Regions from separate parts of the Saccharopolyspora tripterygii genome, predicted to be linked through region 3. Evidence: riboswitches for the same ligand, from Rfam matches in the RefSeq annotation. Region 3 holds a riboswitch; each other region holds the start of a gene.
The links. A riboswitch is a leader RNA that binds a small molecule or an ion and turns the genes downstream of it on or off. The one in region 3 is predicted to bind cobalamin.
Positions count from the first base shown of each region.

Region 1 (5,403 bases), on a different contig from region 3:
GCTGCTGGTGTTCAGCCTGGTCTTCGTGGAGGGCGCGGTGCTGCTGGGCACCATGACGTTCCTGGCCTCCGCCCTGGTCCACGAGGGGCTCGACGTGGCCGTGGCGGGTCTGGCCACCGGCGCCTACGGCGTGGGGGTGCTGGTGTTCTCCCGCGTCGTCAAGGCGATCAACTCGAAGGTCCGGGTCTCGCTGCTGATCGCCATCGGCGGCACCCAGATGATCGTCGGGTACGCCCTGGTCTCCCTGGACACGAACCTGGCGACGGTGATCGTGACGGCTCTCCTGCTGGGCGGGGGCTGGTCGTTCATGCATTCCTCGCTGCAGGCCTGGGCGACCTCGGTCGCTCCCGAAGCCAGGGGCACGGCTGTCGCGCTCTTCGCCTGCGCCCTGTTCCTGGGCAGCGCGGTCGCCTCAGCAGCGGCAGGCCCCCTGGCCGACAACGGCAACTACACGATCCTGTTCATCACAGCAGGAGCAGTAGCGATCCCCTTGGTAGCAACAGCCACCTACACCAGAAGCCGCTACCACCAACCCCAACCAACCAAGGCGTAACAGCCCCCGTCAGGCAAGCACCGAAGGTGCTTTCTCAGTACCCCACCTGAGCAACCCGCAGCGCCGGGGGTTCTGAGGCGGTTCTCCTGTGAGGACGCCTCGACGCCGTGCATTGGCATACATAAGTCGAGGCGCCCGGAGCAGGAGGACCGCCTCAGGTTCCCCCACCCGCACCGCCAAGCAAGCCGACCACCGGAACAGACGAAAAAGAGCCCCGCGCTCAACCGGCCTGGGGGTCGCTGGGAGCGCGGGGCACTTTGGAGGTCCACCCCTGGGGGTCAGGTGGACTGGTGGTCACCGTACCAATCCGACCGATGGGTCGGTACTCACAGGGCTGAATCTCGTAACCAAAAAGAGACTAAGCGGCCAACCCGCTGTCACCGCTGACGGCGCGCACGACTCCGGCGACGTGTTCGGCGGAGAGCTCCTCCAGCCGCAGGCTGGGTCCGCCCAGGGCTGTGGCCACCTGGTTCGCCAGTCCGAGCTTGACGTGTCCGCTCTCGCAGTCGACGACGACGGAGGCCGTTCCGGTGCCGGCGAGGACCCGCGCGGCGCGCAGGGCGTCGTCGAAGGCCTGGGCGGAGCGGGTGCCCTGGACGCCGACGGTGGCCTTGCCGTCGGTGAGCAGCACGACGAGCGGCCTGCGCTGCGGGTCCCGGGTGCTCTCGGTACGGATGACGTGCTCGGCGCGCAGGAGGCCGTCGGCGAGCGGGGTCCTGCCTCCGGTGCGCATCCGGCGGAGCCGGGCCGCGGCGATGTCGACGGACGAGGTGGGCGGGAGCGCCACTTCGGCCTGGTCGCCGCGGAAGGTGATCACGCCGACCTTGTCGCGGCGCTGGTAGGCGTCTCGCAGCAGGGACAGCACGGCGCCGCTGACGGCGGTCATCCGGTCGCGGGCGGCCATCGATCCGGAGGCGTCGACGACGAAGAGCACGAGGTTGCCCTCGCGCCCTTCGCGCAGGGCTCGTCGCACGTCTTCGGAGCGCAGCACGAGCCCGGGACCGCTGCGCCCGCGCGCGGCCTGGTGGGGTGCGGCGGCGGCCAGCGTCGCGGTCACGTGCAGGCCGTGGCCGTCGACGGTGGTCGCGCGGGTGGTGCGCCCGCTGCGCGAGCGGGCGCGGGACCGGCGGCCGGGGGCTCCTTCGCCGAGCCCCTGCACTTCCAGGAGCCGGGCGCGGAAGGACGGACCGGTGCCGGCCGGGGTGCGCTCGGTGTCACCGCTGCCGGACTGCTCCTGCTGCTCTCCCCCTCCACCGCCGGTGGGTCCGGTGGGCTCGTCCTGCGGCTCGCCTCCGCCGGGGCCGCCGTCCGGACCGCCGTCGGGGTCGTCGTCGGGATCCTCCGGCTGCTGGTCGTCGGCCTGGTCCGCGGCGTCGGAGAGCGCCTGCTGCAACTGGTCCTCGGCCATCCCGGGTTCGTCGAACGGGTCGCGGCGACGCCGGTGCGGCAGCGCGAGCCGGGCCGCGGCCTCGACGTCCTCCTCGGCCACGGCTTCGGCGCCGCGCCAGGCGGCGTGAGCGACGGCGGTGCGCGCCAGCACGAGGTCGGCGCGCATGCCGTCGACGTCGAAGGCCGCGCACAACGCGGAGATCCGCCGCAGCTCGGTGTCGGGCAGCTGGACCTTCTCCACGCGAGCGCGGGCGGCGCTGATGTGCTCGGCGAGCTCGGCGTCCGCGTCGGCCCACTGGGCGGCGAACCCGGCGGGATCGGCTTCGAAGGCGAGCCGGCGGCGGACGACCTCGGTCCGGGTCTCGACCTCGCGCGATGCGGCGACCTGCACGGTGAGGCCGAAGCGGTCGAGCAGCTGCGGCCGCAGTTCGCCCTCTTCCGGGTTCATGGTGCCGACGAGCAGGAACGACGACGCGTGCGAGACGGAGACGCCGTCGCGCTCGACGTGCGCCCGGCCCATGGCGGCGGCGTCGAGCAGCAGGTCCACGAGGTGGTCGTGCAGCAGGTTGACCTCGTCGACGTAGAGCACACCGCGGTGCGCTCCGGCGAGCAGGCCGGGCTGGAAGGCGCGGACGCCTTCGGTGAGGGCGCGTTCGAGGTCGAGCGAGCCGATGAGCCGGTCTTCGGTGGCGCCGACGGGCAGCTCGACGAGCTGCGCCGGCGTGCGGGTGCCGGTGTCGCCGTGCGGTGCGTCGGGGCACTGCGAGTCGGGGGCGGCCGGGTCGCAGCCGAAGCGGCAGCCGTCGACGACGTCCAGCGGCGGCAGCAGCGCGGCGAGGGCGCGCACGACGGTCGACTTGGCCGTGCCCTTCTCGCCGCGCACCAGCACACCGCCGATGCGCGGGTGCACCGCGTTGAGCAGCAGCGCGAGCCGCAGGTCGTCGTGGCCGACCACAGCGGAGAAGGGGAAGCGAGGGGCAGCGGACATGCCGGTGTGGTTCCTTCCTCGGGGTGCGGACGCCCCGCTGTCGGGAACAAGGGGCCGCAGTGTCCTGACTCCCGGATCGTCACGGCCTCCGGCCTTCCCAGGTCACCCCGGTGGCTCTCGCGGGAGGTCCGCTCCCCGGTCACAGTGGCGCCGACCGTGCCGGACTCGCACCGGCTTCCTGCCAACACCCCTTGCAAACGGATTCACCGACATCGTTCCAGACGTCGATCAAGCGCCCAACCTCCTGGCGCCGCAACTCACATCTCAGCGGCCGGCGGTGACGCCCGCGCGGCGCGGTTCGCGGCGCATGTCGATGTGCGGAATGCCGTCTTCGAGGTATTCCTCACCGGTTTCGACGAAGCCGAAGGAGGCGTAGAAGTCCTTGGCGTAGGTCTGCGCGGACAGCACGGCGGGCGAGTTCTGCACCTCGGCGACGGCGGCGCGCATCAGCTTGCGTCCGAGGCCGAGGCCGCGCGCGCTCTTGGCGGTGCAGACGCGACCGATGCGGTAGGTGCCGTCGGGGTCTTCGAGCAGCCGCAGGTAGCCGAGCACGTAGTCGTCGGCGGAGTCGACCCAGAAGTGCCGGGTCGAATCCTCCAGGTCGCGCCCGTCGAGCTCGGGGTAGGCGCACTCCTGCTCGACGACGAAGACGTCGACGCGCAACCGCAGCATCCGGTAGAAGTCGTAGGCGTCCAGGTCCGCGGTGTAAGCGCGTTGCACGGCGGTCGCGAGCGGCTGAAGGGTCACTCTTACCTGGATATCACAGGACTTCCCGGTTTCCCGAACTCATCGGCGGCCGGAGTTGTGCAGACCACTCGCGCACGGGCTCAGGGCGTGTAGGCCGACAGCTTCGTGTAGACGCCGGGCGTGCCGGGACGACCGCATCCGGTTCCGTAGGACACCACGCCGATGAGCCGTCCGTCGGCGACGATCGGCCCGCCGGAGTCGCCGGCGCAGGCGTCCCGCCCGCCTTCGGGGTATCCGGCGCAGAACATGCTGCGCGGGTCGTAGTTCGGGTACGCGGAGCGGCAGCTCTCGTCCGGGGCCACCGGCACTTCCACGGACCGGAGGGTGTCGGAGGGCGGTCCGTCTTCGCTGGTCCGGCCCCATCCGTAGACGCGAGCCTGGGTGCCGGGCCGGTAGGGCGACTGGTCGCCCGGCTCGACCACGGGCAGCGGGCGCTGCGGCAGGGGCGTGCTGAGCTTGAGCACCGCGAGGTCGTCGCCGGTGGTGAAGTCCTCGTACCGCGGGTGCACCCACACGCTGTCGACCTCGGCTTCGGTGCCCTCCGAGCTGCGCAGGTCGGTGCGTCCGGCGACCACCTTGAGGTCGCTGGGCGAGCGCTCCGCCCCGGTGAGCGGGTCGTGCGCGCAGTGCGCCGCGGTGACGACCTCGCCCGCGCGGATCAGGGTGCCGCCGCAGAAGTGGTTGCCGTACCGGTCGGTGAGCGCGACGACCCAGGGCGCGTCCTGGGTGTCGGCGCCGGAGCCGCCGAGGATTCGGGACTGCGGCTGGTCGTCGCCGGTGACCGCCGGTTCGGCGTGGGCGGCGGGGCTCGTGCTGGCCAGCGCGGTGACCGCCCCGGCGATGGCGAGCGCGCGCAGCGCCCGGGTCTTGTCGGCGGATCCCTGTTCGCGGCCCAAAGCGGGTGCCTCCAGCTGTCGCGGTCATCGACGGAGCGGACACACCGTAATCACCTGCACACCGAAACATCACGAGGCGCAACTCACACGCTCACGGGAAAATCTTTCGATAAACTGTAAGTCGAAAGCAAATTCTTTCGCGAACGTCGACGTTGACGATCGCAACTCCACCTCAGGCCGCCGCGGATCCGGGTGCCTCCACCCCGGGCGTCCGCCGATTTCGCCTGACCGGATGACGAGAAGCACCTGATCAAGCGACGCAGCCGTGCGTGCTGCCGGAAAGTGAGGACTCGCCGTGCTCCTGGACCCGACGCCGTTGCCCGCCTTCCTGCTGGCGAGCGCGGTCGTGATCATCACACCGGGAGTGGACGTCTTCCTGCTGCTGCGCACATCGCTGAACCACGGGCGCAAGGCGGGCATGCTCGCGCTGGCCGGGATCCACAGCGCCAGCGCGCTGCAGGTCGCCCTGGTCATCTCCGGTCTGGGAGCGCTGATCACCAGCGCACCGGGCGTGATGGTGGCGCTGAAGTGGGTGGGAGCGGCCTACTTGCTGTTCCTCGCGGCGACCATCGTGCGCGGGTACTGGTTGACCAAGCGCGAATCCGGCTCGCTGGACGTTCCTCCGCCGGACGACGGCAACCCCTACCTGCGCGGCCTGCTCAGCAACCTGACCAACCCGAAGATGCTGCTGTTCAGCCTCGCGTTCCTGCCGCAGTTCGTCGGGGCGTCCGCGCAACCGGCGCTCCAGCTGGTCGCGCTGGGCGTCGTCTTCCTGCTGCTGGCCGCGATCTGGGAGGTCGGCATCGTGCTGGCCGCCGCCGGGATCGCCG
Region 1 covers NZ_BAAGZP010000018.1:351,223-356,625, forward strand. The annotation lists gene ACYVF3_RS15470 (MFS transporter) at 1-553, shown strand, start outside; gene ACYVF3_RS15475 (putative cobaltochelatase) at 912-2,930, opposite strand; cobalamin riboswitch at 2,966-3,137, opposite strand; gene ACYVF3_RS15480 (GNAT family N-acetyltransferase) at 3,195-3,677, opposite strand; gene ACYVF3_RS15485 (S1 family peptidase) at 3,758-4,573, opposite strand; gene ACYVF3_RS15490 (LysE family translocator) at 4,869-5,403, shown strand, end outside.
Region 1: it holds a riboswitch for cobalamin, as region 3 does, so the genes downstream of both, ACYVF3_RS15475 (putative cobaltochelatase) here and ACYVF3_RS02500 (CbtB domain-containing protein) in region 3, are expected to answer to the same signal.

Region 2 (5,403 bases), on a different contig from region 3:
GGAGGTTCGCTGAACCACCGCGGGGTCGTGATCGGGGGAGGGGCAGGGCCACGGGGGTGCCGGCAGTGGCGTTGGAGACGGCACCTCCCGTGACCCTGGTGATCAGCTCAGCGTCGGACGCACCGCCGCGGTCGCGCTGATCACGTTCTTGAGGGCCGTGTTGACCTCGGCGTAGCCCCTGGTCTTGAGGCCGCAGTCGGGGTTGACCCACAAGCGCTGCGCGGGAACGGATTCCAGCGCAGCGCGCAGCAGCGAGGTCACCTCGTCGGTCTCCGGCACGCGTGGCGAGTGGATGTCGTAGACACCGGGACCGACGCCCTTGGCGAACCCGACCGCGTTGAGGTCCGAGAGCACCTCCATGCGGGAGCGCGCGGCCTCGATGCTGGTGACGTCGGCCTCCAGGGCCACGATCGCGTTGATCACGTCGCCGAACTCCGAGTAGCACAGGTGGGTGTGGATCTGGGTGGTGTCGGTGACCCCGGAGGTGGCCAGCCGGAACGATTCCACCGCCCAGTCGAGGTAGTGCTTCTGCTGCGCGGCGCGCAGCGGCAGGAGCTCGCGCAGGGCCGGTTCATCGACCTGGACCACGCGGATACCGGCCGCTTCGAGGTCGTGCACCTCGTCGCGGATGGCCAGCGCCACCTGCTTGGCGGTGTCGGCCAGCGGCTGGTCATCGCGGACGAACGACCACGCGAGGATGGTGACCGGGCCGGTGAGCATGCCCTTGACGGGCTTGTCGGTCAGCTTCTGCGCGTAGGTCGCCCACTCGACGGTCATCGGGTTCGGGCGGGAGACGTCGCCGAAGAGGATCGGCGGGCGCACGCACCGCGACCCGTAGGACTGCACCCAGCCCTTGTGCGTGCTGACGAATCCGTCCATGAGCTCGGAGAAGTACTGGACCATGTCGTTGCGCTCGGGCTCACCGTGCACGAGGACGTCCAGGCCGAGCTCTTCCTGCAGCTCGATGACCCGCTGGATCTCGTCGCGCATGCGCTGCTTGTAGGTGGCGGCGTCGATCGTGCCGTTGCGCAGCGCAGCGCGAGCCTTGCGGACGTCGGTCGTCTGGGGGAACGAACCGATGGTCGTCGTCGGCAGCGGGGGCAGCTGCAGCGCCTCCTCCTGGGCCTTCTGCCGCTGCGCGTAGTCATTGCGGCGGGAGTCCGCGGGCCGAAGCGCGCGCAGCCGGGTCTGGACCTCGGCGTTGCGGACGCGGTCGGCGGCGGCCCGGTCGGCGACCACCGCGGCGGCCTCGGCGAGCGCGTCGGCGACGACCTCGCGGCCCTCGCGCAGCGCGCGGCCCAGCACGACGACCTCCTGGACCTTCTGCGCGGCGAAGGCCAGCCAGGACTTCACCTGAGGGTCGATCTGGGTTTCGGCTTCGACGTCGTAGGGGACGTGCAGCAGCGAGCACGAGGTGCCGATCGCGACCTCGTCGGCCACGCCGAGCAGGGTCGCGCCGGTGGTCAACGCCTGGTCGAGATCGGTCCGCCAGATGTTGCGGCCGTCGACGAGGCCGGCGACCAGCGACTTGGTCCGCAGGCCCGTGAGCGCGGGCAACTTGTCCACAGCGGAGGGACTGGTGACGAGGTCGAGGCCGAGCGCCTCGACCGGCGCGTCGGCGAGCACGTCGAGCGCGTCACCGAGATCGCCGAAGTACCCGGCGACGAGCAACGCGGGGCGGTCCGAGAGCTCGCCCAGCCGGCGGTAGGCCTCGCGCAGCGCGTCGAGCTCGGCCTGCGTGCGGTCGGCGGCGAAGGCGGGCTCGTCGAGCTGTACCCACTCGGCACCGGCCTGCTTGAGCTCCGACAGCAGCGCGGCGTAAGCGGGCAGCAGCTCGTCGAGCTTGTCCAGCGGTGCGAACGAGTCGGGGGCGCCTTCAGCGGGCTTGGACAGCAGGAGGAAGGTCAGCGGCCCGACCAGCACCGGCCGGGTGGTGACGCCCTGCTCGGCTGCCTCGCGGAACTGCTCCACCGGCGTCCGGTCGGTCAACGAGAACCGTTCCTGCGGGCTGATCTCCGGGACCAGGTAGTGGTAGTTGGTGTCGAACCACTTCGTCATCTCCAGCGGTGGGGTGGAGTCCACACCGCGGGCCATCGCGAAGTAGGTGTCGAGCGGGTTCAGCCCCAGTTCGGCGTACCGGGACGGCACGGCGCCGAAGGTGACCGCGGTGTCGAGCACCTGGTCGTAGTAGGAGAACGTGTTGCCCGGCACCGAGTCCAGGCCCGCGTCGGCGAGGAAGCGCCAGGAGTCGGCGCGGATCTTGCCCGCGACGGCGCGCAAGTCCTCCTCGCTGCTGCGCCCGGCCCAGTAGCTCTCCAACGCGCGTTTGAGTTCACGGTCCGGCCCGATCCGGGGGTAGCCGAGTACGGTAGATCCGATCTTGGTGGTCAACGCCCTCTCCTCGCGAGCTCGACATCAGAGGCTCCGAGGTCGCCGTGGAGGCGTGCGGGCGGACACGGGCAGCCGCTTTCGGGCAGCACCGCTTTCCGTTCGTCCGCCAGGTCCTCCCTCGAGACCTCGGATCAGCGCGCGCCGCGGCGCGCGCACCGGTGGCAGGTCTTCGGACTCGCGGGCGCTTCCCGGCCTGGCCGGGCGTTCCTAGTGGCCGTCGCTTCCCGGGCCTCTCGGCCCAGTGCTTGTCTTCGGTCGTGCGACCGGTGACGGCTGTCGTTCCCGCTCACCGCTGCGGGGCAGTCCCGGGTTCGCACCGGGTTCCCTCTTGCCTCGTCCGTCCCTGCGCACGACCTCGGTCGCACCGGGGCGGACGAACCACCAGCACTCACCAGGTTAGTGCCGAAACTTCCTTTGGCAAGCAGTTCCACGATGTGCGCGCCCGGTGCGGACGAGTTGCCGGCGCCCAGCACCGCCCGTGAGGTCGCGGTTCTCCAGATGCACACGCGCTGATGAGACTCCGGTCACAGGGAACCCGCGGGCCGTCGCGCACGGGATCCGGCCGGGTTCATCACCCTCCACAACGGACGGTGAAAGAGCTTGGTGGAGGGGCCGGGTCGGGCTACATCGCGAAGTAGCGGAGCCAGACGTAGAGGGTGGACAGCGCGATGGTCACCGCGGTGACGACCATGCCGTACTTGGTGAACTGCCAGAAGCTGATCGGGTACCCGTTGCGGGAGGCCCAGCCGATCGCCACGACGTTGGCGCTCGCGCCGATCGCGGTGGCGTTGCCGCCGAGGTCGGCGCCGAGGGCCAGCGACCACCACAGCGCCTGGCTGATCTCCGGGTCCGGAACCGTGGCCACGAGCTCCTCGACGATCGGGATCGTGGTCGCCACGAAGGGGATCGTGTCGATCATGCCGCCGATCACCGCCGACCCGATCAGCAGGCCGACCGCGGCGAGGAAGTAGTTGTCGCCGACGAGATCGATCGCGGCGCGCCCGAGCGTGTCGATCACCCCGACGTCGACGAGCCCGCCGACCATGACGAACAGCCCCATGAAGAACACCAGGGTCGACCAGTCGACCTCCTCGAGGAACTGCGGCGCCGTGGTCTGCGAGACCAGCACCATCAGCCCGGCGCCGAGCAGGCCCACGAAGGCCGGGTCGATGCCGATCGGCCCGTGCAGGACGAAGGCGACGACGACCGCGCCGACGACGATCAAGCAGCGCCGCAGGAGCCGGTGGTCGTGGATGGCGTCGCTGCCGTCGAGCTCCATGATCTCGGCCATGTGCTCGTCGGCGTCCAGGAACGCCTTGCGGAACAGCACCCGGCACATGCCGATGAAGACCGCGAGCAGGATGACGGTGATCGGTGCGAGGTTGTAGAGGAAATCGGTGAAGGTGAGTCCCGCCCGGCTGCCGATCATGATGTTGGGCGGATCGCCGATCAGGGTCGCGGTGCCGCCGATGTTGGCCGCGAGCACCTCGGCGATCAAGAAGGGGACGACGGGCAGCCGGAGCCGCTGGCAGACGGCGAGGGTGACCGGCGCGATCAGGAGCATGACCGTGACGCTGTCGAGGAACGCCGAGACCAGCGCGGTCAGCAGGACGAGGATGATCATCAGGCGGAACGATTTCCCGCGGCTCTGCTGGGCGGCCCAGATGGCGAGGTATTCGAAGACGCCCGTGTGCTTGAGCACGCTGACGGTGATCATCATTCCGAGCAGGAGGAAGATGACGTTCCAGTCGATCCCGGTCTTCTCGTCGAAGAAGGCGGAATGGGCGTCGACGGCGCCGATGAGAACCATCACCGCAACGCCGCCGAGCGCCGCGGAGACGCGGTGAACGCGTTCGGTGGCGATCAACCCGAATGCGATCAGGAATGTGCTGATGGTCAGTGCGATTACCACGGCCGGGTCGCTTTCGGGGAGGCTCCGCGGGGGAGCGGTCGGTCGTGGTCGGTGGTCTCTGCGTCGTGCCGGTCGATGGTCACCACCGTCTCTCGATTCACGGTTCGCGGGTGCGTTCCCCTTCCGCAGCCGGTTCTCCCGCGCGCTGGAACCGGTGCGCGGCGGTGAACGAGAGGATCAATCCACCTGCGATCATCAAGGCCTGTCCGAGGGCGAGACCGGCGACGACGGCGATGAGCGCTGTGGTGAGCACCAACCAGTCGAAGCCTCGTGAGATCCCATCGGCAGGGGCGTGCGGATCTTCGTCTCGGCGCTGGAGCGGCCCCTCGGTCGTTTCCGAGGATTGTAGCGGTAGATGACGGCTCCTTCCGTGGAACCATGTTTTCCGCTGAACGTCCTCGTGAATGGGATCGGCGTGCGCAGGACAAGTTTTTGGGGCGATGATCTCGTGTTCGAGTCGGGATCGGCATCGGGGTGAACACCCATTTTCTCAGCGTGATCTCCGCTTTTCGTGAAACGGATACGGCGGAAGTCGGATGTGAGATGTGGTCGGTTTGGATTCCCATTCCGGCTGCTTGGAATCGCGGTCAGCTCGGGCGAACGCCGTTGCTGAACCGAGCATCGTTCGGATGAATCGTGGCCCTGGGTGCCGCGGTGCGCCGGCGATCACCGGGGCCCGCGCTCGTCGCGGCTCCGGCGCCTCTCGGCGCGTCCGATCACGGCCTGGGCCGGGATCAGCAGGAGCCAGCAGGCGGGTGCCCACCTGGGGTTCAGCAGCGCGACCGGCATGGAGACGACGAAGATCGCGACCGTGACCGCTGAGGGAGCGAACGCGGACGTGGCCGACATGCCGCTGCGCAGGTTCCCGGAACGGTGGGCGAGCACCACAATGATCAGCTCCAGCGCGGCGACGGCCGAGACGTTCGCCGCGTAGCCGATCACCGCGACCGGCTCGTGCCCGTAATCGGCGAGCAGCGAGGAGGGGAACGGCAGCAGCGCCACGAACCCCAGCAGGACCACGTTCACGGCGGGAACCGGCGGCGTGATCCGCCGGATGTCGCGGAACAGTTCGCGGTGGCCCAGCCACAACAGGCCGATGA
Region 2 covers NZ_BAAGZP010000015.1:92,736-98,138, forward strand. The annotation lists gene metE (5-methyltetrahydropteroyltriglutamate--homocysteine S-methyltransferase) at 103-2,391, opposite strand; cobalamin riboswitch at 2,535-2,789, opposite strand; gene ACYVF3_RS12360 (ArsB/NhaD family transporter) at 3,014-4,303, opposite strand; gene ACYVF3_RS12365 (hypothetical protein) at 4,401-4,556, opposite strand; gene ACYVF3_RS12370 (TMEM175 family protein) at 4,970-5,403, opposite strand, start outside.
Region 2: it holds a riboswitch for cobalamin, as region 3 does, so the genes downstream of both, metE (5-methyltetrahydropteroyltriglutamate--homocysteine S-methyltransferase) here and ACYVF3_RS02500 (CbtB domain-containing protein) in region 3, are expected to answer to the same signal.

Region 3 (5,403 bases):
AAGAACACCTGAGTTCTTGTGAGTCCTGTGCGCGTACCGTTCAAGAACTTTCTCGACTACCCGAGTTGCTCGCGATGGTCAATGACAAGCACGTTCCCGGTCAGCCGCAGGACCCGGATCGGCTGCCCGCCCTGCTGGCCAAGGTCCGCTCCCGGCGTTGGAGGACGATCGCCGCCATGTTCGCCGCCGTTCTAGCGGTGGCGTCTTATTTGGCGCTGGTCACTCGTCGGCACTGCTGTCCGACGCCTAGTAGTGCTTTGTTAGGTGTGGATCTTGGTGTGGGATGATCTTGTGTTGTGAAGCAGGGTGATCTCGCTCGAGTGCGTGGCCGGCTGGAAGAGTTCGCGGCGGAGGTGTTCGCGGCGATGGTGCGGTCTGATCAGCGGGCCAAGGGCGAGACGTATCTGCGGGGGTTGTTGCTGGACGGGCGGCGGAAGTCGATGCAGCCGATGGCCGAGCGACTTGGCGTTGATCACCAGGGGTTGCAGCAGTTTGTCTCGTCGTCGACGTGGGAGGTCTCCGCGGTGCGGGCCAGGTTGGCCCGGCTTGCCCATAAGACGGTGGCGCCGGGGGCGTGGGTGGTTGATGACACGGGCTTTCTCAAGGACGGCAAACGATCTCCGTGTGTGGCGCGACAGTACACGGGCACGGCCGGCAAAGTGACCAACTGCCAGGTCGGGGTCAGCGTGCACATGGTCACCGATGTTGCTTCGGCGGCGGTGAACTGGCGGTTGTTCGTGCCACAAAGCTGGGACGATGTCTGCGCGGTCGAGGATGGCTTGGCGGCGGAGGTGGTGCAGCGTCGTGCGCGCTGCGCGATCCCGGACACGGAGCGGAACCGTCCGAAGTGGATGATGGCGGTGGAGATGCTCGATGAACTGGCCGAATGGGGGCTTGCGCCGCCGGTGGTTGTCGCCGACGCCGGCTACGGCGACAACGCCCATTTCCGGGCCGCGTTGGAGGATCGCCATTTGTCCTACGTGGTGCAGGTCAAGGGTGAAGCCACCGCTCATACCATCGACGCGGTCCCGGAGTTGCGGCCCTATTCCGGGCGCGGCCCGCGCCCTGGGCCCCGGTACCAGGACAAGCCGATCAGTCTGCGCCAGCACGTCCTTGGCGCTGGACGCGACGCTGGCACGACCATCACGTGGCGGGAAGGCTCCCGAGGCAAGCTCAGCTCGGAATTCGTCGCCATGCCTGTCCGTGTCGCCGGACGCAAGCCACGCCTGCAACCGGATGGATCGCTGCCTGCACGGTGGCTGATCGCCCAATGGCCGCCCGATACCGAAGAACCCATCAAATACTGGATCTCGAACCTGCCCGCCGACACACCGGCCACAGAGTTGGTACGGCTGGCCAAGATCCGCTGGCGCATCGAGCACGACTACCGCGAACTCAAAACCGGCCTCGGACTCGACCACTTCGAAGGCCGATCCTTCACCGGCTGGCACCGCCACGTCACCCTGGCCTCCGCAGCACACCTGTTCCTCACCACCCTCCGCCTGAACAACCCAAAAGCATCTGGGGCAGCCTGACCCTCTACAAGGTCATCCGCGAGCTGCAAACACTGCTCGCCACCTGGTCAGGCACCTGCCCCACCTGCCACCAACACATCCACCGATTACCGACCTAACAAAGCACTACTAGGACGTGACGGGCAGCGGAATGGAGTGCTGGTTGAGTAGGAAGGTGCCGCGGAAGCATCAAGTGTCACTGCGGGCTGGTCGAACAGAAGAGGAACTGATCGAAATCTGTTGCCGTGCGTGACGAGCGGCGGCTCTGCGACAGGCCCGCCTGCTCGGCTCGCTGAGCAACGGACGCAAGATCGCGATTGTGGGCAACCGCGTCAATGGCGCAGCCGTGCTGGTTGCCGCGGATGTTGGCGTCGCGATGGGAACCTCAGCCGTGTTCGGGATACGCCGCCCGTTGCAGTGGCGCACAACCGGCTCGACCGGCTTCCGCCGGCTTGGGTGGGCGACCGGCCCTGTCGAATGGTGTTGCGAGCCGCTCTTGGCCGTGGCTGCTGATGCCTGGGATGGCTGTGCGGGCAGCGGTGGGCCCGTCGCTGTCGGGTCATCGCGGCTTCCGGCGTGGGGCGTTGTGGAGTACGCATTCTGTGCAGTAGCCAGTGCCGGATCGCCATAGCTGGCAGCATGTTCGACGTCGGGACCACAATCCGCTCTGCGTCGCGCCGACGTCGAGCAGGTCTGCTCGGCCGGTCTCAGCGCGCAGTTGCACTGCGGTGGCGAGCACGTCACCTCCGGCCCCGTCTGCGGCGAGCCGTCGCAGCACCTCGCCGAGCAAACCGACGGCGTTGCCCCAGTACTGATCGCTGTCTGCTGGTGGGCCGCCGATAGCTTCGAGTCCACGGGTGAGCGGTGCGAGGAAGTGGGAAACGTTGGGCCACCAGGCGTTGGCGCACGATCGATCACGTAGCACAAGACCGTGCACCAACCCGTCCGCGTCAACCACGACGGATGCTTCGGCCAGCGAAGGGACAGGCCATCCGAAGTGGTGCTCGGGAACTGTTGCGCACAGCGCGAGCCACGAAGCCCGAAAGGCCACCAGAACCGTGCCCGCGCGGTGATGTTGAAATCCGGCCAAACGTTGCCAGGCTTGGACGTTTCGCGCCAAGAATCCGTTGGTCTCGTCGCAGTACGACTCCCATGCCAGGACCTCGTTGGCGCCGGCGAGGGGCCGTGCCAGCGAGCGAGTGGTCTGGTCCAGAGCGGCTTTTGATGAATCCTGCACCCCGGCATTGGACCTGATGTGCAGGAGAACCGATGCAGTGAGGTTCGTCGCGGGATCGGCTGTTGTGGGCTCGGCGATCTCCTCGTACTCTTCTGCTGCCGCAGTGCACGGGAAGCCGGTGGAAATCCGGCGTGGTCCTCGCCACTGTGACCGGGGAGCGACCCTGATCTCGCCACTGGGCACCGCGTTGGTGTCTGGGAAGGCCAAGGGGAGCGCCGATCCGGAAGCCAGGAGACCGGCTGCGGCAGTAACACCACGTTCCACGAGAGATGGAAGGCAGGTTTTGACATGACCACCGCTGGTCTGCCCGCTGCACAGCGCATCCAAGTTCCCGTCTGGGCTTGGGCCTTGGCCGCGTTCGCGATCGTTCTGCTCTACGTCGTGCTTCAGGAAAACGGTGCCGTGCTCGCGCAGGCGGCGGACACCGTCCACGAGTTCACGCACGACGGCCGCCACGCTCTCGGCGTGCCCTGCCACTGAACGGGGACACCCATGAGCTCGCCATTCGCCACTTTCCTGCGGCGGGGCTTGCTGGCCGGGCTGCTCGCCGGCCTCACGGCCGCATTGGTCTCGCTTCTGCTGGTCGAAACCCCGCTCCGCGCTGCGCTCGATGTCGAGGAAGCACGCCCGCAGGCCGCCGGTGAGCACGCCCACGAGGAATTGTTCAGCCGCTCCACTCAGGTGGTCGGCGGCATGGTCGCCGCCCTTGTCGTCGGGTTGGCGATCGGGGCGATCTTCGCGGTCGTGTTCGCCCACAACCGGCACCGGCTGCCCGCACGCACCGATTTCGGACGGAGCCTCCAGCTCGCTGCGGCCGGGTTTTTGGCCGTGTCGCTGCTACCGGCGCTGAAGTATCCTGCGAACCCACCAGGGGTCGGGGCTCCGGAGTCGGTCACTTTCCGCACGGTCGCGTACTTCTCGCTGATCGTGGTGGGCATCGCGATCCTGCACGCGGTGGGCTACCTACACCGGTACCTGGCCGTTCACGGTTGGTCGCAGGCACGCCGCAGTACCGCTGCAGCTGTCGGAGGCATCGTGTTGACCGGCCTCGTCCTGTGGTCGTGTCCCTCGAACCCGGACCCCGTCCCTCCGGACGTGCCCGCAGCGTTGCTGTGGCGCTTCCGGTTGGCCTCACTCGCTGAACTCGCCGGAATGTGGGCGGTCCTCGGTTTCGCCTTCGGTCTGCTCAACGAGCCCCGAAAACAACGAGTGACCACGACAGCCTCACCGGCAACGACACCATAGCGACGGTCCCCGCCCGGCCTTCGTCACCTCAAGGACGGGCGGGGTCTTAGCTCGCTGCGGGCGCGATTCGGGGTGCTGACAGTGCGTTTGGGTCCAGTTGGGAACGGGACCTAGTGATCGCGGCCCCTGAAGAGAACGACGACCGCCGCAACAGCCAGCAGAAGCGTGAACAAGGCGCCTCCGCCAACCAGCCAGACGAAAGAGCCGGTTTCATAGTTGCTTTCGTCGTGTGGCCTCGAGAGTGGAGCCACTGAGCCATTGTCCGAATAGGCTGAAGGTCCGGCTGTGGAAGCGGGGGCTGCAAATGACGCAGGGGCTGTGGCCCGCTGAGTGCCGGCATGGACGACTTGATGGACCAGTGCGTAGCTTCCGTTGTTCAACAACGGAAATGGTTGTGTTGCAACGTTGTCACGCTGACTCGTTTGCTGTGCTACTGGGAGAGCCTGAACTTGGCCAGTGAGCGCCACGTCGAGCAGGCTCGGGCTGCCTGGTTCGCTGAGGCGGAATCGGCCGGTGCCGGGGGAGTGCTCAAGAGCAACGCCGCTGGCTGGAACGCTTCCGGCCAGGCTGGTATGCGCTGCTGCGGGCAGTTGAATTGCTCCGATCCCGAGGGCCACGATCGTGCACAGCATCGCTCGGCGAAAGATTTTCACAGTTGTGTCGGTGCAGCAGATGAAGTGAGGTTGCGGAGAGGTACGGGTCACCGTCGCTCCTCGTAGTAGACGGCGCACCGTTGTGCCCGAAAGCCGGAGCACCCGCCAGCGTTTCCAGCAGATCACTACGCTGGATAGTAGAGTAGTGAGTCTGAGAGGAATAAGGTGGAGTCAGTGCGCCAGCTCGGCTGGGCTCGCTCCCGACTGAGTACGGCGTGGTGTGCGCGGCAGTGAGCTTGCAGCCAGGGCCGATCGGCGATGCTCAGTGCTGCGTGCGCTGCGAGTGAGGCGGGCGGAACGGCGATGAGGTTGGACATCCTGCAAGTGCCCGACTGCCCGAACGCGCCCCTGTTGCGACAGCGGCTCCAGGACGCGTTCGGCGATGTCGACCTCGAGGTCGCGGTGCAAGTGATCGACGACCCCGCAGTGGCCGTTCGGGCCGGTATGACCGGGTCGCCGACGTTGCTGGTCGACGGGATCGATCCGTTCGCCGAGCCTGGCCTCGCGGCGAATGTGTCCTGCCGGCTCTACCGCGACGCCGACGGTCGAGTCTCGGGCGCGCCATCAGTGTCGCAGCTGCGGCAGGCGCTGCTCGGCCAGAATCCGTCCCGGTGAGGATGATCTCCAGCGCGGACCCAGGTGCGCTGCGGCTTCGGCAGCGCCGTGCACGGAGCTCCTTCTTCGACGCCGGCGCAGCGAATCGTCGACGCTCAGCAGGCCGAGGTACGAACCGTGCGTGGGCCTTGATTCCGCC
Region 3 covers NZ_BAAGZP010000002.1:56,816-62,218, reverse strand. The annotation lists gene ACYVF3_RS02510 (anti-sigma factor family protein) at 1-287, shown strand, start outside; gene ACYVF3_RS02505 (IS701 family transposase) at 297-1,535, shown strand; cobalamin riboswitch at 2,836-3,009, shown strand; gene ACYVF3_RS02500 (CbtB domain-containing protein) at 3,040-3,231, shown strand; gene ACYVF3_RS02495 (CbtA family protein) at 3,244-3,996, shown strand; gene ACYVF3_RS02490 (copper resistance protein CopC) at 4,107-4,628, opposite strand; gene ACYVF3_RS02485 (alkylmercury lyase) at 4,953-5,264, shown strand.